One region of the Thermoanaerobacterium sp. CMT5567-10 genome, then DNA from elsewhere that is predicted to be linked to it. Evidence: riboswitches for the same ligand, from Rfam matches in the RefSeq annotation. Region 1 holds a riboswitch; the other holds the start of a gene.
What was found. Region 1 has a riboswitch for cobalamin ahead of Q2T46_RS13685 (energy-coupling factor ABC transporter permease). Riboswitches for the same ligand answer to the same signal wherever they lie in the genome.
Positions count from the first base shown of each region.

Region 2: it holds a riboswitch for cobalamin, as region 1 does, so the genes downstream of both, Q2T46_RS11265 (ABC transporter substrate-binding protein) here and Q2T46_RS13685 (energy-coupling factor ABC transporter permease) in region 1, are expected to answer to the same signal.

Region 1 is NZ_CP130558.2:2,687,890-2,703,341, reverse strand. Features, by position in the region: gene Q2T46_RS13750 (ammonium transporter) at 1-442, opposite strand, end outside; partial or broken gene Q2T46_RS13745 (RNA-guided endonuclease InsQ/TnpB family protein) at 791-1,887, opposite strand; gene Q2T46_RS13735 (glycerol dehydrogenase) at 2,079-3,179, opposite strand; gene Q2T46_RS13730 (PfkB family carbohydrate kinase) at 3,648-3,884, shown strand; gene manZ (PTS mannose transporter subunit IID) at 3,967-4,791, opposite strand; gene Q2T46_RS13720 (PTS mannose/fructose/sorbose transporter subunit IIC) at 4,821-5,585, opposite strand; gene Q2T46_RS13715 (mannose/fructose/sorbose PTS transporter subunit IIB) at 5,606-6,079, opposite strand; gene Q2T46_RS13710 (PTS sugar transporter subunit IIA) at 6,079-6,495, opposite strand; gene Q2T46_RS13705 (sigma 54-interacting transcriptional regulator) at 6,683-9,478, opposite strand; gene Q2T46_RS13700 (energy-coupling factor ABC transporter ATP-binding protein) at 9,779-10,609, opposite strand; gene cbiQ (cobalt ECF transporter T component CbiQ) at 10,613-11,380, opposite strand; gene Q2T46_RS13690 (energy-coupling factor ABC transporter substrate-binding protein) at 11,367-11,660, opposite strand; gene Q2T46_RS13685 (energy-coupling factor ABC transporter permease) at 11,657-12,388, opposite strand; cobalamin riboswitch at 12,523-12,735, opposite strand; gene cobK (precorrin-6A reductase) at 12,857-13,615, opposite strand; gene cobJ (precorrin-3B C(17)-methyltransferase) at 13,612-14,343, opposite strand; gene cbiG (cobalt-precorrin 5A hydrolase) at 14,330-15,370, opposite strand; gene cobM (precorrin-4 C(11)-methyltransferase) at 15,367-15,452, opposite strand, start outside.
Region 2 is NZ_CP130558.2:2,220,416-2,235,867, reverse strand. Features, by position in the region: gene cbiB (adenosylcobinamide-phosphate synthase CbiB) at 1-52, opposite strand, end outside; gene Q2T46_RS11285 (cobyric acid synthase) at 55-1,569, opposite strand; gene Q2T46_RS11280 (cobyrinate a,c-diamide synthase) at 1,559-2,941, opposite strand; gene Q2T46_RS11275 (ABC transporter ATP-binding protein) at 2,934-3,734, opposite strand; gene Q2T46_RS11270 (iron ABC transporter permease) at 3,736-4,725, opposite strand; gene Q2T46_RS11265 (ABC transporter substrate-binding protein) at 4,727-5,677, opposite strand; cobalamin riboswitch at 5,828-6,000, opposite strand; gene Q2T46_RS11260 (hypothetical protein) at 6,374-7,036, opposite strand; gene Q2T46_RS11255 (hypothetical protein) at 7,122-7,970, opposite strand; gene Q2T46_RS11250 (Rpn family recombination-promoting nuclease/putative transposase) at 8,228-9,067, opposite strand; gene Q2T46_RS11245 (HTH domain-containing protein) at 9,244-9,684, shown strand; gene Q2T46_RS11240 (hypothetical protein) at 9,853-10,356, opposite strand; gene Q2T46_RS11235 (Rpn family recombination-promoting nuclease/putative transposase) at 10,618-11,421, opposite strand; gene Q2T46_RS11230 (ATP-binding cassette domain-containing protein) at 11,844-12,488, opposite strand; gene Q2T46_RS11225 (hypothetical protein) at 12,501-13,298, opposite strand; gene Q2T46_RS11220 (hypothetical protein) at 13,301-14,101, opposite strand; gene Q2T46_RS11215 (hypothetical protein) at 14,094-14,918, opposite strand; gene Q2T46_RS11210 (hypothetical protein) at 15,002-15,394, opposite strand.

The sequences.
Region 1 (15,452 bases):
TTTCAGCAAACGCACCAGTTATCAAAGCAGGTGTTATTATGGCAAACATCAACTGATACACCATAAACGCCAGAAGTGGTATCGTAGATGAATAAGTGCCATCAGGTCCAAGACCGATGTTATTTAGTCCTGCCCAATGTAAATTGCCTATCAAGTGGTATGTATCACCACTGAATGATAATGAAAATCCAAATAATACCCATTGTACAGAAATAAGTGCAATAATAGTAAAACTTTGCATCATTATGCTTATCACGTTTTTTCCATTAACCATACCACCATAGAAAAACGCCAACCCTGGTGTCATAATCATGACTAAAGCTGCAGAAAACAATATAAATGCCGTATCACCTGTATCAATCTTTCCTGTAGCAGCAAAAGCTATATTTGGTATCAACATTGATAGTACAATAATTGTTGGAATAAGTATTTTTTTTGTCATATAGTCTCCTCCTTAAAATAATAACAAAAGAAGGCGCTCTAATACATAGGTATCCCTATGAATTAGAGCGCCTTTGCTCTGTCGTTTTAAAGCAACAATATTTATTTAAATTATATTATACTATGATTTTTAGATATGTCAATATAAAATTTTTGTATTTAATCGGGCCTTAGAAAAAGCAAATTCCAAAATATATCTTAAATGAATGGCATCGTGAACCTACTCCATCCTATAGAGGATGGAGCTTCCCACTTCATAGATCGTTGCCTGCTGTTATTCGTATCAGGTCTTACACAATCTCCATAGGCGTAATTTCGGGAGGAACCTTCCCTACCAAAAATATTACTCTTAGGCTGTTATGCCTAATTGTCTTAATCCTTCATACAACACATTTATCGCTGCATTTACATCTCTATCTATCTCTAATCCACACTCACATTTGTGTACTCTTACTGATAAGTCTTTTTCTACTATTCTTCCACATCCTGAGCATCTTTGAGATGTATATGCTGGATTTACTTTTATGAATATTTTTCCTTCTTTTTCCGCTTTATATTCTAAAAATGCATCTAACATTCCCCATCCTGCATTTGCTATTGATTTTGCAAGTTTATGATTTTTCATCATATTTTTTACTTGCAAATCTTCAACACATATAATGTCATTATGTTTTACTATGTTATAGCTTATCTTATGCAGATAGTCCCTTCTCTGATTTGCTACTTTTTCATGAAGTTTCGCTAATCTTTTCTTTTGCTTTTCTCTGTTTTTGCTTCCTTTCTTTTTTCTTGATAATTGCCTTTGTGCTTTTTTTAGTTTCTTCTCTGATTTTTGTAGCCATCTAGGATTTGAGTATAATTCTCCGTCTGATGTTGCAGCTATTGAGTTTATTCCTTTGTCTATTCCTATTGCTTTTTCTCTTATAACTGGTTTTTCTTTTTCTTCTTCTACTTCAATTGACAGGTTGATATACCACTTTCCAGCATGGTATTTTATGTTTATTGTTTTGACTTTTGTTGAATCAAAATTTCTGTGTGCTTTGATTTTTATATGCCCTATATTTTTTATATATACATATCCTTCTTTCCCAAAGTTTCTTTTTGATTCGCATTGTGGAAGTGTTATAGATGTGTAGTGGTATTTGTCTTTGAATTTAGGATATTTTGCTCTTTTGTCAAAGAAGTTTTTATATGCTCTATCTAATCTTCTCAACACATCCTGTAATATCTGCGATTGTACTAATTTGTATTCTGGATGTTCTTTTTGTATTTTGGAAGCATATTTTGCTGTTCTTCGTATGTAAGTCCTTTGCCATATTCTTTATAATGTTTTATTCTTTGGTCTAGTGAGTAATTATATAATTTGCGGCAAAGATACAATGTATAAAAGAGTTTTTCTTCTTGCTCTTTTGTTGGTTCTATGAGAAAATGCTGACATATCATCATTTTTTCTCACCTTGGCTTTCTACGATAAAATTTTCTGTATCTATTATGACATATTATTCTATGGCAGACAATAGAAATTCATCTCCCACCTATAGAGGATGGGAGACTTCTTTCAAGCCTTCGTTAAAAAATCATAATGTGATTAATAACTGATCCAATTATTAGCACATATAGATCTTTATCTAGATCTCTTATTTTTTATTTTTGTACATTTTTCCTATTGCATCAGCAGAAAGTATAGCAGCATAAACATCTGCGGCAACAACTTTAAATGGCATATTGTGAATAGTTTCATCAGGCCCACAGGAAGCTTCTGCAACTTTTTTAATCTTTTCATAATTTATTTCTTTAATTCCAATATCTTCTAACGTAACAGGGAGTCCAACACTCATGCAAAACTCTACTACTTCCTCAATCTCCTCTAAAGGACTATTTTCAAGTACCAACTGTACCAATGTTCCAAAAGCTACTTTTTCACCGTGATATAATTGGTGACACTCTTCAATAACAGTAAATCCATTGTGTATGGCATGAGCAGCAGCAAGTCCACCACTTTCAAAACCTATTCCACTTAAATATGTATTAGCTTCTACTATGTTTTCAACAGCTTTTGTGACAGTTTTATTTTCAACAGCAAGTTTTGCTTTTAATCCATCTTCAAGTAAAGTATCATAGCAAAGTTTGGCCAGTGCCATTGCAGCTTTTGTAGATTTTGCTCCAGCCATCGTAGATGCATTAGAACGTAGACATGCTCTTGCTTCAAAATAAGTAGCTAGAGCGTCACCCATTCCAGCAACAAGAAGTCTTGCAGGGGCACTAGCTATAATTTTAGTATCTACAAGCACTAAATCAGGATTTTTAGGAAGCAAAAGATACTTACTAAAGATTCCCTCACTTGTGTAAATTACAGATAATGCACTGCAAGGGGCATCTGTTGAAGCTATAGTAGGAACTATAACTACCGGAATATTTTCGTAATAAGCAACTGCTTTTACAGTATCAAATATTTTTCCACCGCCAATGCCAACTATGACATCAGAGTTTGTTTTCTTAACAAAATTTCTAAGTCTTTCGATTTCTTCTTCAGAACATTCTCCGCCAAATGATTCAAAACAAAGGGAAATCTCTGTGTTTGAGAAGCTTTCTTCAATTATAGATTTTGTTCTGATAATACCATTACTACTAGCAATAACAAGAAAATTTTTCCCTAAAGATTTTGTATGTTCGCTAATTCTTCTAAGTTCTCCATTGCCTTGTATATATTTCGCAGGGCCTATTATAGCTTTTGTCATCGTTAACAACTCCTTAAATTTAAATATGTTATATAAAATTTGTTAAATATATAACATATTATATACATAAAATTTACATGAGTCAATATAATTAGGAAATTTAGTCTAACAAATTTAGGAAAAGTTACAGTACAAAACTTTTATTTTAGTTTTGCTTGTCTTAAAAACTTTGTTATGATATAAAACCTAAATTTTACATGTCCAAAGAAGCTTACTATAATTTTTAAAAATAATTTATGGAAATATTCATATGTATGACGTTATAGCTTTGGGCGAATTGTCAATAAATTTTGCGCCTACTGGTGAATTAGAAAACTGAATTTAGATCTCTATCTCTTACAGATGAGCCTTCAAGAAGTGCGACCATAACTGCTTTAAAATATGCCAAGCAAAACAAATAAAATAATATCTTACGATCCAAATTGGAGGCCGCCACTGTGAAAAGACGAAACAATAGCCAAAAAAGAAATGTTTTTCCCATTAAAGTATGTAGATATAGCAAAGCTGTCTTTAGAAGAATTGCATTTCTTAATTGGTGAATCGAATATTCAAATAGCTAGCGATATATTATACAATATGGGAATCAAGCTTGTATTGGTGACATTAGGTCAAGACGGTTGCTATTACAAACATTCATCAGGTTCTGGACACATACCTGCATATCGTGTCAATGTGGTAGACACAACAGGAGCAGGCGATGCTTAATTAACTTGTACTTGCTTAATTTTAGCTAATATACAATCATAACCACACATCTAGCGTGTAGTTATGATTGTATAATTTATAACTATTTAAGTATCCCTAAAGCATAGCCTAAAATTCCTATTGCAAAAAATCCAAATATAATCCATATGGCATTGACTTTCTTTTTTAATAGTGACATTGTCGCAAACGTTAGCAACAATGGTAAAAGTCCTGGTAATAATTGATCTAATATGTCTTGTACAGTTGTTGTAACAGTCTTTCCGTTAGTAACTACTTTTGAAACCACTACAGGTACATTTATCGTGGTCCATTTTGAAACTAATGCACCCATTACAAATAATCCAAGTATTGCTGCACCTTCTGTTAATTTCTGTAATCTATTGCCACGCATATCTGCTATTATATTAGCACCTTGCTTATATCCATACATTATACCATACCATCTTACTGCAAGTCTAACAGCATTAAATAAGACAAAGAAAAGTATAGGTCCAAGTATATTACCTGTCATAGCTATAGTAGCACCTAGTGCTGCAAATACAGGTCTTATTGTTCCCCAAAATATAGGATCACCTACACCAGCTAATGGACCCATAAGACCAACTTTTAAACCATTTATCGTAGAATCTTCTATTGGTGCACCATTAGCTTTTTCTTCTTCCATTGCGGCTGTTACACCTAATATAGGTGCAGTAACATATGGATGTGTATTAAAAAATTCGAGATGCCTTTTAATTGCTTGTTTTCTTTCTTCACCACTATAAAGTCTTCTTATGATAGGTACCATCTCAAAACAAAATCCTAATGCTTGCATTCTCTCAAAGTTCCAGGAGCCTTGATGAAAATTAGAACGTATAAACATACTTATTAGGTCTTTTTTAGTTAATTTCTTTTTGGCTTCTTCCATAATGACAATCATTCCTTTCTAATTTCTTTTTATAGTTCATCTAAATCATCACTTGCAATTTGTTGATATTTTGGATTTAATTGTACATATACAATTGCTGCTACTAGACCAATTATTCCCAATGCTACCAAGTTAAAGCTTGTAAATGCTGCTATAACAAAACCTAAGAAAAAGAATGGCATCAGATATCTAGCTTCCATCATATTTATAACCATTGCATAACCTACTACAACGATAAATCCTCCTGCAATCTGTAATCCCCTCGTTACTACTTCTGGTATAGAATTTAACATTGCATTAACTCCACTGGTACCAGCAACCGAAGCTACTAATGCTACAGGTATTGCCACGCGAGCCGCCTGTATCAATAAACTAATAAGATGGTTTCTGTCTATTCCACTTAGATCTCCTTTTTCTGCATATATGTCAGCCCTATGTTGGAAAAATACAGTTATTGTTCTTGCTAATATTGTTAAAACTTGTCCAGCCGCCGCAATTGGAACTGCTATCGCAATACCAGCTCCAATTGATTGATGTCCTGCAATTACTAAGATAGTTGAGATAGCACTTGCAAGCGCTGCATCAGGAGCCATCGCAGCACCTATATTCATCCATCCAAGCGCAATCATTTCAAGTGTACCTCCAAGAATGATTCCCGTTTTAACATCACCCAAGATAATACCTATAAGTGTTGATGCAACAAGTGGGCGATGAGTCTGAAATTCATCAAGTACACTACCAATTCCAGCAATTGCAGCAACCAAAATCACCAGTATTAATTGTATCGTACTCATCTATTTTCCTCCTCCAATATTTATATTTTTGACATTAAGTCAATTTTGGGATCTGATGAAACTTTTCTTATTTCAAGTTCTATCCCCATTTCATGTAACTTTTTAAAAGCCTCAATATCTTTTTCATCAACAGATACCGCATTAGTAATCATTTTCTTGCCATCCTTAAATGACATACCTCCTATGTTTACAGATTTTATATCTACACCCCCTTCTACCATTTTTAATACATCTGTCGGGTTTGTAAACAAAAGGAGAGCTTTAAAGCTATTGTATTTAGGATTTTTATATACTTCAATAGCTTTCTCAATCGTTAAAACATTTGCTTTAACTCCAGGTGGTGCAACTTGAATTAATAGTGTTTTCCTTAACTGGTCATTTGCAACTTCATCATTACAAACTATAATTCTATTACATTTTGTTTCCTTAGCCCATAATGTTGCTACTTGCCCATGTATTAATCTATCATCTATTCTTGCTAGAACTATTTCCATCATAATTCCTCCTCACAATAATTTTTACTTTCTTTAAAATTTCTAATTCCAAGCTTTGAAGCTTCTTTCAGGTGTTCCACCAAGTCATCTAAAGTCTCTGACGATCTCCTAGCATATGCCTCAATCAACATAGGTAAATTAACTCCTGTAATTACATCCATCTTTTCGTTTTCATTTGCTAAAACAATAGCAGCATTATATGGACTTCCTCCAAACAAGTCAACTAAAAACAATGCACCATCTGTTGTATTCAATTCTTTTAATACTTTTTTATATTTAGATATCAAATTTTCAATACTTTCACCTGCCTCAAAAGTTATGCTTGCAACATTCGTTTGTTTGCCATAAATAAGCTCTGATGATTTAATTAATTCTTCTGAAAATTTCCCATGTGTTCCGATTATTAGTGCTATCAATATATATACCCTCCTGTATTTATATTTTCGTATATTTTTAATTGCAAAAATCATGCCAAAAAAGTGTATTAAAAAAGTTCTACCTTATAAGCCGTGATTTATAAGGTAGAACTTTTACTTTAAATAAAATCATCAAATATATTGATACACTGTTTGATTTTTTGATACACTTTTTTGATACATTATATTAATACTGTTGCTCACACAACATTTCAGCAATTAAATAAATTTCATCATCTATTAAATTTATATTCAGTGCGTCTGAGAATATTTTACTGCAATTTCTAACTTTTTCTATTATATCTTTATTTAAATTCAATACACTATCTTTATATTTAATACTATCATTTATAATTATTCGTTCTAAAGCACAGCCAGTATGAATAATTAGTTTTATCTTCATTGTATTGCTAAATTGTTTATTTAACTCTATTTCCAATCTATTACAAAATCTTATTAACAAATTTATAATCTTCTCTGGATTTAAAAATGTTAAAAATTGATTTAAACTATCCATGCAAAGATTTCTAACTGCTATGTCTTGATCTTTCTTTACAATTTTGATGCTATGATTAGATACAATTTTTCTTAATAATTCTTCACCATCATCTTCAATTAGTCTTTCTAAAGATATAAATGGTACTGGCAGATTTGGATCTTTCATTCCTATGGAAGCAATTATATTATATTTATCTTTAATCTCTGATAAATCATTTTTCATATTTTTAATACCAACAGGAATAATATTAATTTTTTCGTCGGTTATATTAGTAACTATATCATTTACAAGTTCTTTTAATTTAATAGCTGTTCCTTGACCACTAGAACAAATCGTTATTATAGCTTTTTCCTTATTGCTATTGTTGTTTTTAACTTCTGTTGCATATCCTCTAAAATCTTTTAGAGATTCGTAAATACTATCTAAATCTAAATCGTATGCATATGACTTTCTTATTGCCTCAATTAATGTAGGTGTTGATACCATATCTAAAATTTTTACTTTTATGCCTGTTTGTTCAGTTATAACTGTATCAAAATTGCAAAGAGAACCCATATCAACAAGCAACAAAACTCCCTTACCAGAATTTATTTTTTTTACTTTTTCAATAATAGTTTTTAATATTTCATTAGGGCTAATATTAAGTGGCATATCAACTGCTTCTACCTTTTTTTCTCCCATTAGATCCCCCAACAAACTTGTTGCAACATTTACCATACTACTTGCTGTACTATCCCCATGAGCAGCAACTATTATTCCAACATGTGCATCTTTCTCTTCTTCGATATTTACCAATAAAATGGTAATATACTCAACTTCTGCATCAGGAACAATTATATTGTACTTTTTCTCGATTAAACTTTTTATCTCAAAGGCAGTCTCAATTTCTTCCTGTTTATACTTAAGAAAATCTTTTACATCAAATGACTGTATAACCATATTATTTTTTATTCTTTTAAACAAAGCACTTAAATGAAGACCTAATGCGTATATAAATCTATCACTGTATTTTCTCTTTAATTTATTTTCAGCAAATTTTTTTATTTCACTAGCAAAATCCAAAATATTTTCATCAACCACTGATAACAATTTTTCTTTTTTATTTTTAGTATCCTCAAATTTTTTATAAAATCCCTTTAAATGAATTTTTATGTCAGTAGCAATAAATTCTTTTATGCTTTGTTCATCCATACCTTCACTTTTTAAAATACTTATCTTATCTTCAATAATTTTATATAAATTAAACGGTGGTTCTGATAAATCCTGATTTAAACTAATTAATATACGGTCATCATGTGGTGTGACAATCAATTTTCCGTTTACCAAATCACTTATTTCTTCTATATCTTTTCTTTTATTTCTAAAGTTTAGAAGACCTTCTTTAATACTAGATGGAAGCATTTTAAAGTCAATGTCTATGCTCTCTTTATCCATAAAATTTAAAAATCCTCTTGCACATATAAGCTGTATGTTTGATTTAAGCTGTCCTATATTACCATAAGTTACACTGCCGATAAGTGCTTTCACAACATCTTCAGTAATACTTATTTTTTTATTCACCCTGCGAGCTTCTTTAGAAAGAAGATATCTAACCATTTCAACTTTATCACTGCATGGCCTATCTTCAAAAGATGGTATATTAATTATAATTGGAATTCTCCTCATAAATGTTTTAAGTAAATGTGAATTTATGTCTTCATTTGTAGCACCTATTATTAATACATTTGCCTTTCTTTTTCTTTCCGTCTCTCCCAACTTATTATATGTTCCTGTATCCATAAAATAAAATATCATTTCTTGCCCTTCTGGTGGCAATCTATGTATTTCATCAAGAAATAAAATTCCTCCATTTGCTTTTTCTACAAGCCCATCTTTGTCAGTATCTGCTCCAGTAAAGGCTCCTTTGACATGTCCAAATATCTGAGATATAAGTAACTGTGGATTATTATAATAATCAGCACAATTAAATGCTACAAATGGTGCATTATCATCAAATCTCTTAATTTTTTTACCGTATTCAAACATAATATTTGCAAATAATGTTTTTCCTACGCCTGTCTGACCTATAATTAAAGAATGAAGTCCATTAGGTGGGTATAAAATAGCAGCCTTTGCTTGTTCTATTTGGTTTTTTAAACTGGTTTCACTGCCAATTAGACAATCAAACGGCGACATCTCAATCTTTTGTTCTTTTTCTTCTTTTATAAGCTGCTTAATGTCATCTACTTCAATTATTTCTTCGGATATCTTATCTTTTAATAATTTCTCTATCATGTCTCTATGAATATAAAGAACAGGTCTTTTTTTTATTTTTATAACCTTGTTCCTTCTAACAAGTTCATTTAATTCTTTACTAACATTTGTTCGAACTAGATGTAAATTTCGGGCTATTTCATCTGTACTCAAACCCTGTCGGTCTCTTAATTCATCAATTGTCCATTTCATTTCTTTTAAATATTTTTCTATTTTATCAATTCTTTTCATGATATCACCTTAGTAGAAATTATAAATTATAATAAAGTCAAATATATAGCACATCACATCATTTATTTTATATTTTTAATAGCAAACTTACAATAACTAATTTTTAGTTAATTTTATGCAATACCTAAATTATAACTTGCATATTTTGATGATTAAGTTGTTTAAATTATATTAATTATTGGTATCATGAAATTTAAAAATGTTTTACCTCATAAAAATAAGGAAAAAAGCCTTTTTGTATTTGTTAAATAAGCGAAGTTTCCTTTTTGCACTTGGCAAAAGTTATCAAAACTTCAGCAGCTATTTTATATATTTCTTTAATTCTTCTATATTTTTTGGTATACTATTTTCATCTATGATTCCCTTTTCTTTTAAAATTTCATATATTTCCAGAAGTATAGGCTTTCTTAAATCACTCCAATCAAGTTCTTCTACGTTAGTAAAAATAACTTCAGGTTCACCTTTTGCAACAACTTTTCCATTCTTCATGACATATATATAGTCAGCCCATGAATAAGCAAAATCCACATCATGAGTTGATAAAATGATCGTCTTCCCCTCTTCAATCAATTTGTCAAACACACTCATAATCTCCTGTACATGATTAGGGTCTAAATAAACCGTTGGCTCATCCAGTATTATAACTTCAGGTTCCATAACTATGATATCAGCTATTGAGACACTTTTTTTCTGCCCATAGCTTAAAAAATGGGTGGGCTTGTCTTTCACATCGATAATTTTCATTTTTTTCATTACTTTTTCCACTTTTTCTTTCACTATGTTTTCTGGAATATCTAAATTCATGGGACCGAAAGAAATCTCTTGGTACACACTGGCAGAAAAAAGCTGTATATCAGGATTTTGAAAAACAATACCCACATTCTTCCTGAGTTTTGTGAGTTCAGAACGATTGTATTTTATTTCTTCCCTGTTATACAATATTTTCCCTGATTTAGGTTTTAAAATTCCATTGAAGTGCAAAAACAATGTCGTTTTACCTGCACCGTTTGGTCCCAAAACTGCTGTCTTTTTACCCTTTTCTATCAACATATTTACGCCATCTAAAGCTTTTGTACCATCGCTATATTCAAAAGTAACTTCTAACGCTTCTAATATAAATTGATCTTTCATAGTTCACCTTCTTAAAAGTATTGATGTGCTTATTAAAACAAGTTCTATCAAAACAATATATATTAAATTTCTATAGCAAAATCTGTAATCTTTACTGATAACTTTTAATTCCCCATTATAACACCTTGCTTCTAAAGCCACATATAAATCCTGAGAATCTTTGTAAGACTTAATAAAAAGAAAAGATATTAAAAGTCCTAAAGACCTGTAGCTATTTTCTAATGTAGCATATCCTAATCTTGAATTCTGAGATGTATAAACTTCCCCAGCGGTATCAAATAAAACAAATATCAGTCTGTAGGTTAGCTGTAGTAACTCCAAAAATAATAAAGGAATTTTCAATTTCTTTAAGATATCTATAATGTCAACTACAGGAGTAGTGAGTACGAGAAAATATAAACAAGATATTACTGCCAAAGTTCTAAAAAACAAAATAACAGCAGTACTAATGCCTTTCGGAGTAATTCCTAAAGTTACCTCAAAAATATCAAGACTTATTAATGCAGCACTTTTATCACCTATAACATTGATGATAATTGTTAGTACACTTATCATCAAAAAAGAAAATGGAATTAACATAAGTTTTATGTACACTTTTCCTGGAATTTTTGCTTTTAACACAGTTATCATAAACATCAAAATAATTACTGCAATGTTTGTATATATATCAAATACAAAGCACAAAATCATTGTTAAAAAGGCAAATAAAAGTTTTTCAACAGGATGTACGTTGTACATCCTGTTTGTATAAGAATAATTATCTATTAGCATTTTTTCTCCCCTTCGCAAGACCTATATAATATCCTAAAAATCCTGCGCCTATTGCCGCTTGACACGCAAACAGAAGGCTCTCAATTTCTCCACTTGGTGGCTCCCAAACCGGTTTCAACCATGGTTTGTAATTTTTGTCTACCTGAGTGATAGCCTCTGTTGCCCTGTTATCTGCCCCAGCAAACTCAGCATTTTTAATTGTAACAAGAGGAAACACTATTAGCGAAATAACCAACAACCCTAATATCAAATTTATCATTAAAAACTTTTTGCCCCTCATACTAGCTTACCTTCTTTCTCTAAAACATTAAGCTCAATGAGTTCTTCTTTACTGTAGGCAATTAGCAAATTGATTACGAGTACAGTTAAAAGCCCCTCACTTACCGCCAAAGGTACTTGAGTCACTGCAAAGATCCCCATAAATTTTAAGAAGGAGACTGTAAATCCTCCTATTTCAGCCGGAAAAGCAATAGCAAGTTGGAAGGAAGTCGTCACATATGTAAGCAAATCCCCAATTGAGGCAGCTAAAAATACTGCAAGCCAATTTGGACCACCTACCTTTTTTACTCCTTTAAATATATAATAGGAGACAATTGGTCCTACTATTGCCATAGAAAATGTATTAGCACCCAAAGTTGTTATGCCACCATGAGCCAAAAGTAACGCCTGAAACAAAAGCACTATAAGTCCTAAAACGCTCATAGCAAAAGGTCCAAAGAGTATAGCTCCAAGTCCTACACCAGTTGGATGCGAACAACTTCCTGTAACAGAAGGAATTTTAAGTGCTGAAAGCACAAAAGCAAAAGCACCTGCAAAACCCAAAAGCATTTTAAGTTTTGGATTTTTCTTTACACTTTTGTTTATCGTCATAAATCCCACAATTACAAAAGGCAAAGAAGCTATATCCCATATTATGCACCATTTAAGAGGAAGAAAACCTTCCATTATGTGCATTGAATATGCAATTTGCGGTGCCATCAAAAGCAAAGCAAATACCGTTAACAACATCCATTTTTTCACATTAAACACCTCTTTTTATAAAATTTAAGCAAAAATAAAACCTCTTAACTTACCAATGGCATTAAGAGGTTAAAAAACACATAAATATCCTGTTATAACACCTCCTCTATCGACCGTAGAGTAAGTTTGACACAAATACAGGCAGGTCTCCTGACTTAGGTTCATCCCTCTTTACGCCTTCCCACCCGGCACTCATCAACTTCCGCTGAGAGACTAAGCAGTGGCACAATGTAAAGAGCTCACCATCACAGTGGCGGGACCGTGCAGGATTTTCACCTGCTTCCCTTTTAACCCAATTTGATTACAAATTGGGCACCTGTATTCGCCTGTTATCAAATTTTATTCTTAAATAAAGTATATCATTTTATAAATATGTTATCAATAAAAATTGAAAATGCTTTCAGTTCCAAAATTTTATGAGTTCATTCAGTTGACATCGTATAGACTGATACGCTTTTATCCTAATTGCTGACTTGTAATTTTCGTCACATCTTTCATAAGACTGTCAACATCTGTTATCACAACAGGATAATTTACATCAGGCCTTTTTATTAAAATTACAGGAATATCTAGCATTTCAGCAGCTTCAAATTTTTCTAATATCCCTCCCACAACGCCACTTTCTTTTGTCACGATCACTTCTGCCTCTCTCTCTTTAAACATTTGATAATTTAGTTCGCTGCTGAAAGGACCTTCCATTGCTATTATGTCTTTTGGTGTTAGCCCTAAATCTTCACATTTTTTTAGGACATTACTTAAAGGAAGTACTCTTGCCGTTACCTTTTTCCCCATTACCCAGAGGAACTTAAATTTTTCGAGGTTTTTACTGCCTACAGTCAAAAAAATATTGTGATATTCTTTACATTTCTCAGCTGCTTCCTCAAAACTTTCAGCTATGACGGCATTGTCATAATAAATGCTTTTCCTTTCATATCTTATATACTTTATACCAGTTTTGTTGCAGGCATTTATAGCATTTACGCTTACATCTTTTGCAAAAGGATGAGTCGCATCAATTATAATATCTATGTTATTTCTATAAATAAATTCAATGAGATTCAATTCATCCAGTGGGCCTTTGTGGACTTTTACTCCATCACTAAAAAGGCTTGCACCATAATCTGTCACTGTACTTGCTATAACCTCAATACCTTTAAGTTTTAATCGTTCTGCAATCTCCCTTCCATCTTTTGTACCTGACAAGACCAGTATCATAAAATATATCCCCTCGGCGTTATCATTTTGCCCTTTTCTACAAAAGTGCTTTCGTTACCTATTATTACAATTGTCCTCATATCAATTTCATAATTTGCCATTTCTTTTAAAGTGGTGATTATCACTTGTTGTCCCTCTCTTGAAGCATTTTTTACTATTCCAACAGGGATATCCTCTCTTTTGTATTTCATAATAATTTTCTGAGCTTTTATAAGATTTTCCGGTCTTTCTTTGCTTTTAGGGTTGTATATGACAATTACAAAGTCAGCCTGTGAAGAAAGTTCCAGCCTTTTTTCTATCACCTGCCAAGATATCAAATGATCTGAAAGGCTTATAACTACAAAATCCTGCATTACAGGTGCCCCTAGTATAGCAGCCGCAGCATTTAGAGCAGTTACTCCTGGTATTACTTCTATTTTTAAATCTATGTTATCTTTGTGGACAACCTCATACATAAGCCCTGCCATACCATATATCCCTGCATCACCACTTGACACAATGCACACATTTTTGCCTTGCAAAGCTAATTCAACAGCTTTTTTAGCCCTGTCAATTTCTTTTCTCATCCCTAATGAAATTACCTCTTTGCCCTCAATTAAAGGTTTAATAAGGTTTATATAAGTAGTATATCCTACGACTACATCACATTCTTTTAAGGAAGTGTATGCTTTAAAAGTCATGTCATTTATATCCCCAGGGCCTACTCCTACGACTTTAATCCATCCCATGCCAATCCTTCTTTCTAAATTTATACACAGCTAACGTTATTCCATTCTTTTTAAGATATGCTATCTCTTCTCCAGCGTTACTAGCCAAATAAGCAGAGGGTCTTGCAACACTTCCAACCCCTACTGTATGAAATACAAAATCAGAAATAGGAAATTTGTTTTCTATTTTTCTCAGCTCTTCTTTTGTATAAAAAACAAGAGGAATTTTCAAAAATTCTGCCAACTGAAGCATCCCTTTTTCTTCCTTTTTTATATCTATGGTAGCAATTGACTCGATGCTTTTTAATCTCAAATTTAGATTATCAAAAGTTTCCCTTATAAAAGTAAGCAAATCCTCAAAAGCTATTCCTCTTTTGCATCCTAAGCCAATAACTACATTTTTAGGTCTTAATATGACATAAGGTTTTTCTGTCGGTTTTTTTATTTCCTTGTCAGTTATGTAAACAAAGGCATCAACTTTACTGTGAACATCGTTTTTTATGTAATCTTTTAATAAGGGTATTTTTTCTACATCTTCATCAAGAATAAAACGTACATTTTCTCCATTTACAAAGGCTGCACTGACTTTTTTTAAATCCTCTATATTTTCAAGATAGTAACCATAATCTTTCGCAATCACATCTAAAGATATGACGCCCTCTACATCTGTTGCAGTTGTTATAACAGGCTGTGCTCCAATTGCAGAAGCCACCTTTAAAGTAAGTTCATTTGCGCCACCTACATGACCTGATAAAAGGCTTATGGCAAATTTCCCCTTTTCGTCTACTGCCACAACAGCAGGGTCAGTAAATTTGTCCTTTATCACTCCTGCAATTGTTCTTACCACAATCCCTGTAGCCATCACAAAGACCAATCCTTGGTATTTGTTAAATATTTCATGAACAAAGTCTATAAAATTTCCTTTTATTGCATAATCTTCAGGGGTTGCGAATTTTTCTTTTACATACACATCTCCTTTTAACTTTTGGCCAATCTCATTTGCCAACCTCGATGCATTTTTTGTGAGAGCAATTATCGCTATTCTCATAAATCTTCCTTCTTCCTGAAGCTATGAGAAAATTCTTTATCATAAAGCTTTGAATAGGTTTTTATATCTTTTAAAAAATCTC
Region 2 (15,452 bases), 470 kb from region 1:
CTTCTGGATCGCCTATCATTAAATCTAAAAAATATGCAGCTATCACTTCCATATTCAAATACTGCCTTTCATTATCTTGTAAATTTTATTCATATCCAGGCTATTTCTGACTATATCTGCCAGCCTATCGTACTCTCTTTCCTTAAATTCCCTGTAATCTTCAATGTAATCTATCTCTTTGAAGCCTTTTGATTTTCTGACGATATTTATAAGCCTCCTTGTGAAGTCCGTGTTTTCAAATATTCCATGCATATACGTGCCAAACACCTTTCCATCACTGCTTACACACCCATCACTGACAGATATTTTTTCCTCATTCCTCACTAAAATGTTGGAAAAACTTTTTTCTCCCGTAGAGCTTATCCCCATGTGTATTTCGTATCCATCTACAAACAGTTTTCTAAGCGGTGATAAAAAATCAGGCAAATCATCGGAAATTTGAGCTTTAACCTGCGTCGTAATCTTTTCATCTGAAATAACTGTCTCTATGTCTAATAGTCCTAAACCTTCCATCTCACTAACAGGCCCTTCTATGTGTTGTGGATCCCATATCTTTTTCCCCAACATCTGATATCCACCGCATATACCGATTATAAGCTTCCCTCTTTTTCTTAAATTCAAGATCTCATGGTGCATTCCAGCATCTTTAAGTGTTTTAAGATCTCCTATCGTGTTTTTCGTACCTGGTATTATCAATACGTCGCAATCACCGATTTTTTCGCCTCTACTTACGTACCTTACATTTACATCTTGAATCTTTTTTAATGGCTCAAAATCAGTAAAGTTAGATATATGGGGGAGATTTAAAATCGCAATATCAATGGCTCCACTGCTTTTTCTCCTGTAATAAGAATCCGTTGCACTATCCTCTTCATCAACATAGACGTCTATGTACGGAACAACTCCAATGACATCTTTATTAATTATGTCCTCCAGCATCTTTATCCCCGGCTTTAATATTTCCATGTCTCCTCTAAATTTATTTATTATGACGCCTTTTACTCTTTTCCTCTCATCATCATTTAAAAGCAATAGTGTGCCTGCAATAGACGCGAAGACACCGCCTTTATCTATGTCGCCTACTATCAATACTGGTGAATCAACGAGTTCAGCCAATCCCATATTTACAACGTCTTTTTCTCTAAGGTTTATTTCGGCAGGGCTTCCAGCGCCTTCAATCACTACTATGTCGTATGACTGGCTAAGCTTATCAAAATCCTCTTTTATCATACCTAAAAGTGTCGGCTTAAATTTCTGATAGCAAGATGCATCCATGCTGTCATAAACTTTTCCTCTTAGTATAACTTGACAATTTTTGTCTGAACTTGGCTTTAAAAGTATGGGATTCATAAGTACCGATGGTTTTATGCCTGCAGCTTCAGCTTGTACAGCTTGTGCTCGCCCCATCTCAAGCCCCTCATCTGTTATAAAGGAATTAAGCGCCATATTTTGAGACTTAAATGGTGCAACTTTATATCCATCCTGTCTGAATATCCTACAAAGAGCAGCAGTCAATAAGCTCTTTCCGACAGATGATGCCGTACCTTGCAGCATTATCTTAAGTGCCATTTTTATACATCTCCTGTGTATAATTTTTGCATTTATTTATAAACCTAATTACAGCATTTGGATATTTCAATAAGTTGATGTGAACATAGGTACCTAAACAATTTTTGTACACATATCCGCATGACCACTTGTCTTCAGAATTAGGCTTATGCACTTCATACGCAAAATCATCGTGTATCCCCGACATCTTCGAGTTATGAAAAACATGACCAAAGATGACATCTCCTTTTTCAAATAGCACATTATCTTTTACCACATCTACCTTGGCGTAACCAAAATTGATTAATCTTTTCGTCATTATGGCATCTAAATCGAATATTCCTACCATATGGTGTCCATCTCCATTTAGATCCACGATTTTTTTCGCAAGGTACATAAGACCACCGCATTCTGCATAGACTGGCATTCCCTTTTCAATACTTTCTTTAATTGAAGATAACATGGAATGATTTTTGCTTAATCTTTCAGCAAAAACCTCAGGAAATCCTCCACCTAAGTATATTCCTGACACACCTTTTGGAATAGCATCATCACGTAGAGGACTAAATGGGATTAACTCTGCTCCACGCTCCATCAATGAATCTAAGCTATCTTGATAGTAAAAATTAAATGCTTCGTCGTATGCAAGTGCAATTTTGACAGTTTCTCTTATTCTTACTGACACTTTTTCTTCAATTAAATCATCTTTCTTAAAATCTACATCACATGCATCGAGAATGCCCTCTACGTCTATGAATTGCTCTATGCTATCGTACAAAATGCTAAAATTGTGATTTTCCTTTGTCTCAAATATAGGCATAAGTCCAAGATGCCTCTCAGGCAAACTAACCCTATCATCCTGGGGAAGATATCCAAATGCTTTTATGCCTAAATCTCTTTCTATGCATTCTTTTAAAAGCTTGTAATGTTTTTCACTGCCAACTCTGTTGAATATTACTCCTACAATATTGACATCTTTATCGTATTCTATATAGCCTTTAACTAAGGCAGAAACACTTGCAGCCATTCCAGATGCGTCAACGACAAGTACGACAGGTAAGTTTAAAAGTTTTGCCACATGTGCACTGCTGCCATAGCTTGTATTATTGATTCCATCGTACATACCCATGACGCCTTCTACGACTGTCACATCTCCAGATAAAGCGTGCTTTAAAAAGGACTTTTTCACGTAGTCATCTCCAAGCATGTAGACGTCCAAATTGTATGAGAAATTGCCAGATGCAAACCTGTGATACGCCGTGTCTATGTAATCAGGACCAACTTTAAACGAAATGACCTTGTATTTTTTAGAAAGATATCCTATTACACCAATAGTAATGGTCGTCTTACCTACGCCAGAATGAGTTCCGGCTATCATAAATGCTTTACACAATTTTCAAATCATCCCCTTGCTTTTTTGAGAGAATAATAAGCGGTGTATCTGTAATAGGATTTCTGATTACATCAGCATCGACAGAAAAAGCCATCTTTATATTTTCTGCAGTAAGGACTTCATTTGGCGTCCCCATCGATATAATCTCTCCATCTTTCATAAGTAGAATAAAATCGCAAAATTGAGATGATAAGTTGATGTCATGAAGAACAGCAAACACAAGTATATCTTTTGCGGTCAACTGCTTAAGTATTGAAAGCACTTCTATTTGATATTTTACATCTAAATGTGAAATCGGCTCATCCAATAGCAAGATCTTAGGCTCTTGAGCCAACGCTCTTGCAATGTAAACCCTTTGCCTTTGCCCACCACTTAATTCATTTACATATCTATCCTTAAGATCCCATGTGTTTGTAAGAATCATCGCTTCTTTTACGATGTTTACGTCTTTTTTAGTCTCTCTTTGAAATCTCCTTAAATAAGGAGTCCTTCCCATCATAACAACATCATAAGAGGTAAATTCAAAGTCAGAATACACATCCTGCGGAACATAACCGATAAGCATCGCTTTGTCCTTTGATTTCATGCTGTATATGCTCTTCCCCGCTATAGACACATTTCCTTTACTTGGCTTCAAGTACCCTGATAAGTTCTTTAAAAGAGTAGTCTTTCCAGACCCATTACTGCCTAGTATCCCCACCATTTTATAGTCATCTATCTTAAAATTTACACCTTTTAAAGCCTGAATCATACCATAACTAAAATGAAGATCTTCCACATTTACGATCGCCATATTATTTGACCTCTTTATTTTTATTTTTGACAAGAAGATATAAGAAAAATGGTCCACCACAAGCGGCAGTTATTATGCCAACTGGTATTTCTACAGGAGCCATCACAGTTCTTGCCAGCGTATCAGCCAATACCAAAAACGCTGCACCTACTACACCGCTAAAAGGAACTAAAACTCTGTTGTCAGAACCTATAATAAGCCTTGATATGTGAGGCACTATAAGCCCTACAAAGCCAATTATTCCACCTGCTGAAACAGAAGACGCGGTGATTAAAGAACCTACAATCAATATGATTTTTTTAACTCTTTCAGTATCAATCCCTAAATGCTCAGCTATTTCTTCACCTGTCATTATCACATTAAGATCTCTCGAAAACGTGTATAATGCAATACATCCAATCAATATTAGTGGTACTGTGTAAAAAACCTGGCTCCAGCTAATAAGACTAAATCCCCCCATCGTCCAAAAGACTATCTGTGACATCTCATTATGATTCAAAAGCATCATGAGAGAAATAACTGAAGACATAAAAGCACTGATGGCAATGCCTGCAAGAAGCATCGTCTGCATTTTAATATACGGTCCTTTTTTAGCCAAAATATACACTACGTAAATAGTCATAAGAGCAAATGCAAATGCAAAAAATTGAAGACCAAAAATGCCTAATCCTAAGACAATTGCGATGGACGCTCCGAAAGCTGCTCCCGATGATATACCTAAAACATAAGGATCTGCCATAGGATTCTTCAAAAGTCCTTGAAAGAACGTACCTGCCACAGAAAGTCCCATCCCAGTAAAAGCAGCTTCAATAATCCTTGGAAACCTAAGATTTAACAATATCATCTTGTCTGTGCTGTTGCCATCACCAAATATGACATCAACAATACTTTTCAATGGCATTTTGACTGCACCAACTGATGCAGAAAACATCAGCGATGCAATCAAAATCACAATAGAAATTAGCAAATAAAAACCTTTTTTCACTTTCAATTTATTTAAATGCCTCCGGATGTAAATCTTTTGCAATTTCTTCTAAACCTAAGACGATTCTGTTAGATGGCTTAGTGACAATGTCATCGTTGGATATTACAAATATTTTGCCATCCTTTGCCGCTTTTGTATCTTTATAACCTGCCATATTTTTTATTTCATTGGCATTTGCAGCATGTGGTGATGTAATTATCACATCAGGATTCTTCTGTATCAATTTTTCCATGCTGTACTGCGCCCATCCGTTTGCATCACTGGCTACATTATTTCCACCAGCCAATGTAATAAGTTCATCGATAAACGTACCCTTGCCAGCCGTCCAATTTCCATTTGTATCAACAACATAAAACACATTTACTTTTGGCAAATCCTTCACTTTATCATTGATTTCTTTGATTTTATCCTTCATGCTGCTTATTATTTCATTTCCCTTTTCTACATTACCTGTGATTTCAGCTAATATCTTTATTGAATCATATATCTGGTTTATGTTCTGAGCTTCCAATACCACCACCGGTATGCCTGATTTCTCGATTGTCTCCATATGGTCTTTTCCAGAAAGATTTGATGCAAATACGATATCTGGCTTTTGTGCCAATATAGTTTCAATATTAGGCCCTTCATATCCTCCAACTTTTGCAACACTTTTTACCTCTGGTGGATAATCGTCGTAATTGGTAACGCCGACAACATCTTTGCCAGCGCCAATTGCGTAAATCAGCTCTGTAGTTGATGGAGACAAGGAAACAATTCTTTTCGGCTCCTTTTTTATCGTCACTTGCCTACCCATAAAATCAGTAATCTTCAATGGAAATGTAGCCTTAACTTCAGTTTTCGTAGTATTGTCATTTGTTGCTGTCTTTTCTTGAGTTTTTTGAGAACATGAGACAAGGCTTAATGAAAGAACTGCTATTATGATGAAAACTACGATATTTTTAATCCACTTTTTCACTTAGATCTCTCCTCCTAAATTATTTATAAAGATTTGAAACATAACCAAAGCGCTTAAACAGTAAACCTAAAAAATTAAGGCATACCGAGAAGGTATGCCCCATATTTTTCAATGCAAATATGTACCACATTACCAACCTCCCCTCCGAAGGTGTTTTTCACATCTTAAGGCAGGTCTCCTGGCTTGCAATTCATCTTTAGCTCAACCTTCCCGGTTTCACCAGTGGTTTTTTGAGCCTCATCATCGCTTACAGTAGCGGGGGCTGCAGCGGCTTCTCACCGCTTTCCCTATTAACCTTTCGGACCTTAAGACCATATTTAGTTTAACTATATTATATCTTTAATGCAAAATTGCGTCAATGAAAATAAATGGCCTTTTTTTGCAATAATTTGTCATGAATCTATCATCTCAACCCATATAAACTTTTACTACTGTAATATCCAATATAACAAACATGATGAATACCGCTAAAATAATTGAAATCAAAATAAATGCCTGCAAGATAAACTCCCTGTACCTTTTCATCCCACACTCTTCCTCCAATTTCTATAAAGCAAATCGTTTTTTCCTTCTTTATATATAGACAAATTTCTTCCTCATTTTGTTACAGTTTTTTTAAAAAATTTTTTATGTATAAAAAAATAGCCCAAAGGGCTACTTATCAAATGAAGCGTGTGGTATCAAAAGCATACTGTTTTAATGAGCTTCAAAACGCAAATCCGATGTAATCTCGAAACTATCATAGTAAAAGTACAATATTCCTGATTTAGTATCCAAGAAAAACAGCTTATTAGTCATATAATTAGTTCTAAAAGAAGTCGAATCTTTTTGCTTAGTATTTGTATATAAATAATAGTATCCATTCTCTTTTACTTTTGGAAATGGATATTTTTCCCCAAGCGTTAAGTTAGGTTGTGGCAATGATTTTGCTAATGAGTACGGTATCACAGAACCAAACTTCCATCCTTTTTCTTCTGCAGATTTGATGAAAGCATCCATTTGGGACTTATCGAACTTCATAACGATGTAATGTAGCTCTTGGTCCCTATCGCCTGTATAGTTATTCTCCAGTATATTAACTGATCTTGGAATGTAGATGCCAATTTGGGAGGCGACAAAATATTGAGGTCCAGAAAATATCTTAGAAAAAATCAGTATGCACAATCCCAAAGCAAAAAAAATACCAACTGTTATTCCCCACCATTTTATGAGATTTCTATTTCCAGATCGTCTCCATTTATAAACTGAAAAGCCAAGCCAAACAATCATTAATACAGCTACATTAATAAGAAATATTTCATATATGTAAATCATGCGATTGCCTAAATTCCCTAAGTATAATTGCGTATGTAAATTCATTGATATCACCTCACATCTTATAGCAAATGTAGTAACTGTTTAAGTATCTAAACAAGCTACTACATTCTTCAAATTTTTGATAATATTACTTAGTATCAGGGACAGTTATGGAAATATAGTATGGTACTACCGCTCCTACAGACTGCGCATATGCACCATAATTATTAATTAGTGTTACCGCTGCATTGGGAATTCCGGATCCATACCCACTCCAATTTTTAGGTTGGAAATCATACGTATCTGTAACATATGAAGTTATTGATTTGCCTGATGAATAGCTATACATTGTAGTATTATGTAAAGCTAAATATAAATCCCAGTTTGAATTGCTTGCCGTAAATACTGGATAGCTTATTTGACTTGTACTGCTAGAACTCTTAAAAGGAGCAATAGCATTTTTATATGCTTGAGTACCCTTTATCTCAGGTACTATCGAATCGCTCGATGGAAGATATTCATCACTGGGATTATCTTGTAAAGAATGCTGCAAGAAAAATGATGCTTTAGGAACTACGATTGAAGCCAATTCTGCAGCCGTCCACAATTGAGCTCTTACAAGAGATTTTGTTATCCCAACTGACTTAATCGATACTTGTGATGATGAAGTTTTTAAATTCATTATCTCGTTTATATCAAGTAATGGTCCTTCTAATTCCCCATTAGACACTTTTTGATTATGGTATTCAATCGCACATTTTAATAAGAATGCATCATCTGACAGCGAACCTTGCTTTGATCTTTGATCTTGAATAAATTTTTTAAAGTTATTGACATCTTTAAGAAACCTGTCATACTCAATAGCACTCTTTTGCTCTGCATCAATTGATGAAATCTTTGGTAACATATTGCTGGTAGGAACCGCAAAAGCAGAACTAAAACTTGAAATTGTAAAAAGCACAACAATTAGAAGCAGTGAAATTAGTTTTTTTAACATACTTTACATCTCCTTTTTGTAGTCAATATGCTTCTCGGTACCAAAAAGCATATTAACTACGATTTTATCTGCAGGAAATGGCGCCAATTTCTGTTAATATTATTATAAACCAATTATTCTCATCTGGGAAGGTGCTAAATTAGGTCAATTTTTCTGTCATACTTTGTCAATCTGTGTAATATATTGTCGAAACCGCGACCGTTTTTCGGTCATCAATAAACTTTAAAAAAAAACAGGCATTAAGCCTGTTTATGATCCTAATTCATCAATTTTTTTATCTCCTCTTTTGACAACTCTGTAATCTCTGCTATTCTGTCGATGTCCATACCTTCTTTTAACAACTTTTTTGCAATTTTTATGCTTTTCTCTTTTTCGCCCTTTTCAATACCTTTTTCAATTCCTTTCTCAATGCCTTTTTCTATTATCATCTTGTACGTTTCAGATTCTTCAATCCTAAACATTTTTATCACCTCCGAAAAAACTTTCTCAATAACTTCTCTTTTATATATGATGCCCGATAATATTTCAGCCTTAAATGCTATGTCTTTCTTCTTGTTTATGTCCAATGGAATATCTTTTATAGCCTCAACACATCTTTCCAGATATTTTTCTCCTTCTTTTTTCCTTCTATTTTTGTCCATCAATGGAAGCAGTGAATACAAGTCATAATAGTCTGTCTTTAAAACATCAGTATATTTTATGTCGCCAACATTTATTATCTTATATTTATAGTCTAATGTATTTTGTTCTCCAAAGTTATAATTTAAGCTATTTGCCATTTTTACATTGTCTTTGCCTATATATACGACTATCTGATATGGTAGGAGATCATGTTTTTCCATTATCTCCAGTGAATATCTCAGCATTCTATAAGGCATTTTTTCGTCATTTTCTGATTGAAATTCTATATGCACAGCCACATTTCCTTTGTCAGTAGTACATTTGAATATCATGTCGCTGTCTCTGCGTTCTACTCTTGCAAATTCTATATTTAGTTCATCAATCTTTGTGTATTGTAGTCCAAGAAAATAACTCATTATGTCATCAGCCATATCTGAAAAAATATTTTTCATAGTTATATCGTATTTTTGGCTCATACTTCTTCCTTCCATTTCTCTTCATCTTACCTTTATTATATCATACGAATATTAAAAATACAGATTATTGTCATATTATTTTTATATCAAAATTTTGTAGCAATAGGTCTTCTTGCTATTATGCAATTTATATTGTAAAATCTTATTAAATTAAAATAAAGAAAGGAAAGCGGTACATGAAAATTGTAAAATATGATAGTGAAGGAATTAGAAAAAAATTACTGTATGTAATTGACAAATACAAAATCACATTAAACACTTTAAGTAAAGTAACAGGTATTGATATTAATTGGCTTTCAGATTATATAAATGGAAAAAGAGAAATAGACGACCTATCAGATAATCTAAAAGGCTTCTTTTTTACCGATTTAATCTTTCTTCTGTCAGACGGAATGGAAATTGATAAAGATGAAAGAATAAAAGGAGTTATTGATGTACTAGTACAAATATTCGACCTCAAATATGAAACTATATCACTTTATGCAGGATTAGAAAAACAAGATATCGAAAACTTTATGAATGACACTAACTCAATTAACTATGAAAAAAAATATAAGTTAGCAGCAGCTTGTATGATGCTTCATTATATATTCAAACAGCCAATAATATATAAATAATCGACCATCTAAAAATGTTTTACCCTAAAGCAACGACTTTTTATCGCACCGATCATTATTTAAAAGATTATAACTTGCATATTATCGATAAATTGATTTCAGAATCAAACAATAAAAGAGGACTTCCCAATTAAAATTTAGAGAATGTCCTCTTTTTCTATATTACTTTCAGTTTATCCAAGTTATATAGTTATTACCTGTTTTTGCTACTGGCACAGGGCCTAAATAAGCTATGCCACTCAGTGAAGCACTATATTTATGCCCCGAGATATTAGAAGTAGGAACAGAACCACTAAAACCAGATACGGGAGTATATCCACCACCAAAACCGGAAGTTAAATCCGTTATATGCATTAAACCCGTAAAACTTGTAGCTGGAATATCCAGTTTTATTGAGTAATAAACAGTACCTTTTGATACCCACAAACTCAATACTCCTACATCACCAATAAAATCTTCATTTGGAAGGATTGCAGAATTATCTTTTATCAATGTAAGCGGTATTTGGGCTTTTTCACCTTCTTTTAATTCTACTGCTGTTTTATAAGTAAGCTTATATGTATTAACTACCTTAACTGGATCTTTCTGTGCTAAAGCCGTTACCGAGGTGGAAAATAGCGTAACTAACATGAGAACAATTATGAAGATCTTTTTAGCTAGTTTTTTTAACATACTTTACATCTCCTTTTTGTAGTCAATATGCTTCTCGGTACCAAAAAGCATATTAACTACGATTTTATCTGCAGGAAATGGCGCCAATTCCTGTTAATGTTATTATAAACCAATTATCCTCATCTGGGAAGGTGCTAAATTAGGTCAATTTTTCTGTCATACTTTGTCAATCTGTGTAATATATTGTCGAAACCGCGACCGTTTTTCGGTCATCAATAAACTTTACAAAAAAAAAAACAGGCATTAAGCCTGCTTATTATCTTAATTCATCAATTTTTTTATCTCCTCTTTTGATAATTCTGTAATCTCTGCTATTCTGTCGATGTCCATACCTTCTTTTAACAACTTTTTTGCTATTTTTATGCTTTTTTCTTTTTCGCCTTTTTCTATTATCATTTTGTATGTTTCTGATTCTTCAATCCTAAACATTTTTATCACCTCCGAAAAAACTTTTTCAATAACTTCTCTTTTATAAACTATACCCGATAATATCTCTGCCTTAAATGCTATGTCTTTCTTTTTGTTTATGTCCAATGGAATATCTTTTATAGCCTCAACACATCTTTCCAGATATTTTTCCCCTTCTTCTTTCCTTCTATTTTGGTCCATCAGCGGGAGAAGGGAATATAAATCATAATAGTCTGTCCCTACAACATCAGCATATTTTATGTCGCCAACGTTTATTATCCTGTATCTATAGTCTAATGTGTTTTGTTCTCCAAAGTCGTAACTTAAGTTATTTGCCATTTTTACATTGTCTTTGCCTATATAAACAACTATCTGATATGGTAAGAGATTATGCTTTTCCATTATCTCCAGGGAATATCTTAGCATCCTATAAGGCATTTTTCCGTCATTTTCTGATTGAAATTCTATGTGCACAGCAACATTTCCTTTGCCTGTAGTACATTTGAATATCATGTCGCTGTCCCTTCGTTCTATTCTTGCAAATTCTATATTAAGTTCATCGATTTTCGTATATTGTAGTCCCAAAAAATAACTCATTATGTCATCAGCCATATCCGAAAAAATATTTTTCATCGTTATATCGTATTTTTGGCTCATACTTCTTCCTTCCATTTCCCTTTATCTCACCTTTATTATATCATATGAATATAAAAAATACAGATTATTTTTCTTTATACTTCTCTATCACTTTAATTTCCTATATATTATATTCTCATTGCATGACAGCCAAAATAATCTCCATATATAAAATAAATTTCCCATGAATTTGTTACAGTTTTAAAAATCTTTTAGTCATAAAAAATAGCCATTTGGGACCATCAAAGGTCCAAGACAACCGCTGCTATTAAACATAAGATTATTTTTAAAATCACCTCCAGCATATTCTTCAGTTATCTTGTCCCACATATGATAATTATACTCAGCTTGTTGAATAATCTAATTCGATCATAGTATGCCGTAACATCAATATAAATAGACAAATATATATATCATATAAATAATGTGTTCAAAATCAGAATTTATAACATTTTGACCAACGTACTATTATCAAATTCAAATACTTCATCACATAGTAATCTAATGTCTTCACTTATATGACTTGCAATTAATATTGTTGTACCATTTTTCTTGAGGTTAAAAAGCAAATTTCTTATATTGGCAACACCATTTTTATCCAGACCATTAAATGGTTCATCCAATATTAAAATTTTTGGATTTTCCATTATTGCTTGCGCTATTGCCAGCCTCTGTCTCATTCCAAGTGAATATTTCTTTACTTTCTTATTGCTATCATTTTCCAAGCCAACTAATTTTAATACATCTTTTATCTCTTTTTCACCTATAATATTCCTTATTGATGCTAAATATTTCAAATTATAATATCCGGAATAGTCATCTAAAAATCCCGGACTTTCTATAATAACTCCTAAATCAGGCGGAAAATCTATATCCTTTCCTAATTTTTTATTGTGTATAAAGACATCGCCGTCAGTAGGTAACATTAGACCAGACAGAATCTTAAAAAGGACCGATTTACCACATCCATTATAGCCTGTAAATCCGTAAATTTTCCCTTTTGTCAATTCAAAATTTACATTCTCGAATATAACTTTATCTTTGAATCTTTTGCTCAGATTTGAAACTTTTATAACTATTTCATCCATTTTATCAACTCCTTAATCAATATCGATAATTGTTTCTTTATTTTTGATTGTTAAAAGAATAAGCAAAATACTAAATATAATATTAACGGCGAAAAATAAATATAATGGCAAATGGTTGTAATTGTTAGAAAGAACATTCAATTTTGTTATTAAAATATGCTCGCCCAAGTAAAAATTCAATTTCGGCAGCGAAAAATTTAAAATGTAAATAACGAAGACAACAACAAATCCTATATAAAGTTTTCTTGTAATTCTTGTAATATATAATTGCACCATAGAAATAGTAAATGTACCTATAATTTGTGCAAAATACATATTAAACAATATCCTATATATAGAGTACAAATTTTTGTTGTATTTTGTATAATCATAAAATACATTGCTTATCCATGTGCCACTAAATATTAAACTTGATATTCCGTATAAAACCACATCATATATGAAAAAAAACATCACTATGACTATTAACATCGAAATAATATTCGATGTATAAAATAATTTATTGTTCATTATCCTTGGCAAAGTAAATATAGCATTTTTCCCCATCATATTATCCATATACATTTCTATTACCATCGCTATCATAATATAAGGAAAAAATGCCAGCATCGTCTGTATTATGTTTATATTTTCTATATTATAGCCACCAAAAGATAATACAACCGAATCAAGTATCGTTATATTTTGAAAATAGGAATTATAAACAACATTAAATATTGATAATGCTAAGGATAAGAAAGCAAAGATAAATAGCTTTTTATATATATATCTTAGGTTATAATTGAAAACTAACAATCCCAACTTATTCATTTCTATTTCAAAACAATCTCCTTTAAATTATATTTTAACAAAATATGTATGGCTACAATCATAATTAATAGGTGAAAATTGTTAGACACAATAAACTCTATTAGATTATAATTTGAATTAAACGAAAAAATATATATATTTCCAATATCCAGTAAATTAATAACAGGTATGTTTCTTAGATTCAATACTACAGTACTTACAAGCGCTATAATTATGCTTATAGCTAAACTTAAACCATAATTAACTGAAGTAAATCCTATAGCCAAAGCCATCTCCAACATGCCCAGCACAATTAAAGACAGGTGAAACCTTATATAATAAATAATAATGCTACTAAAAGGTGTTAAATTTTTTGCAAACAAGGTGTACAAATCATCACCATTAATTGAGCTGCTGCTCCAATTTGGGCTATAGCCAAGATTTAGATATGCGCCAATATAAACGCTGAAAATAATTAAAATCAAATAGATAATGCTTGTAATAAATATCAATATATATTTTGATATAAGCCAATTTATTTTATTATCTAATCTTGTATGAACAAATGGTGTTATATTGCTATCATTACATACATTGTAAATTAATAATAAAAATGTTGTCAAGAAGAAAATTCCATATATATAATGGCTTCCTAATAAGTAAAACACTCCATTCCAAAAATTATCTTCTCTACTAAATACATTTGTCTTTATAGCCAAATACGGAAATATCATCATGTATAAAAAAATAATATATATACTTTTTTGCTTAACAACTCTTTTTAATGTAAAGTTTACATAACCTTTTATAATACGTTTATCCATTCTTTAGCACCACTTTATAGTTTATATAGTATGTTATTATTCCTATTGCCAATAGTCCTAAATTAAGAATTATAAAATGCAATATGTCATAGCTTTTATTGTAAAAAAAATTGTAGGCATTTGTCATTGAATAATTTTGATTAATATTAAATATGGCTATTTCATAAATTATAAAAAATATATATGGCAATGTGTAAATAATGTATTTTTTATTAAAAAAACTTGTAATACCAGCAGAAAACCCCGCAAAAGAAAATCCTAAAATAAAATGCATTATAAATACAATAAATATGTATTTATTTGGATCTTTAAAAAATATACTACTATATAGTCCATCTGGTGCGCCTCTTGAACGCAATATTGATATTGGCAAAATCTCATTTCTTGCAAATAATAACAAAATTATATAATAAATTAATTCGGGCAAAACCAATGCGATTCCACCCATGATACCATTCACAATAAATTTGATCTGATGATATTTTTTTAAACCTATTCTGGATATACTGAAATAATTAAATTTTTTATTCCTCTCGTATATATATGAATAAGTAAAAGGTAGAATTATCATAAACACAAAAAAAGTTTTAATAAGATAATAACTCTGACTCCAAATTAAATACGCATTCTGTCCAGGTCTTATTACATTTTCATAATACAACTTTTTATCTGATATATCTGGTGAATTTATATTGGCAAATGCAGCCGGTTTTAATATAGACTGATATGCAGATAAAAATAATAATAAAAGCGAAACTAATACTACGAATAATAATTTTTTATCAAATAAGGCTCTTTTAAATTCTTCTCTCAACATATTTACCACTCCCGATTTTTTGCATATTAAAATACAGTAATGACAAAAGGAATAAGATATTCCAATTGCCATTACTAAAAATATTAGTATTCGTCAGGATTCCAATAACCCGTTAAATTATATCTAACAAAGTCCGAGCCATTTATTGTCCATGCTTTAACACGATATTTATAATTTTGTTGCATTCCGTAATTTTTAAATAAGTAACTTCCAGGTGAATTAGTTATATAATGATCAGTTCTTTCTTCGCCATTTGAATTAACAACAACAAACCCTGTTCTTACAGCCGATTGTATATAGTCAACTTTTATCACTGCACTTTCATTCGTTGTTACCTTATAAGCATACTCCGTATAAGCTGGTATTCCGAAATATCCTGTATTCATGTCAAAATGAAATTTATAATTATATGCATATGCAAAAGATGCTGTTACCACTAACAATGCAGTAAAAACTAGCAATATAGTTTTTTTCATAATTTTATTACCCCTTTCTCTTTTGATTAAATCGTACGATTTTATCATTTTTGATAAT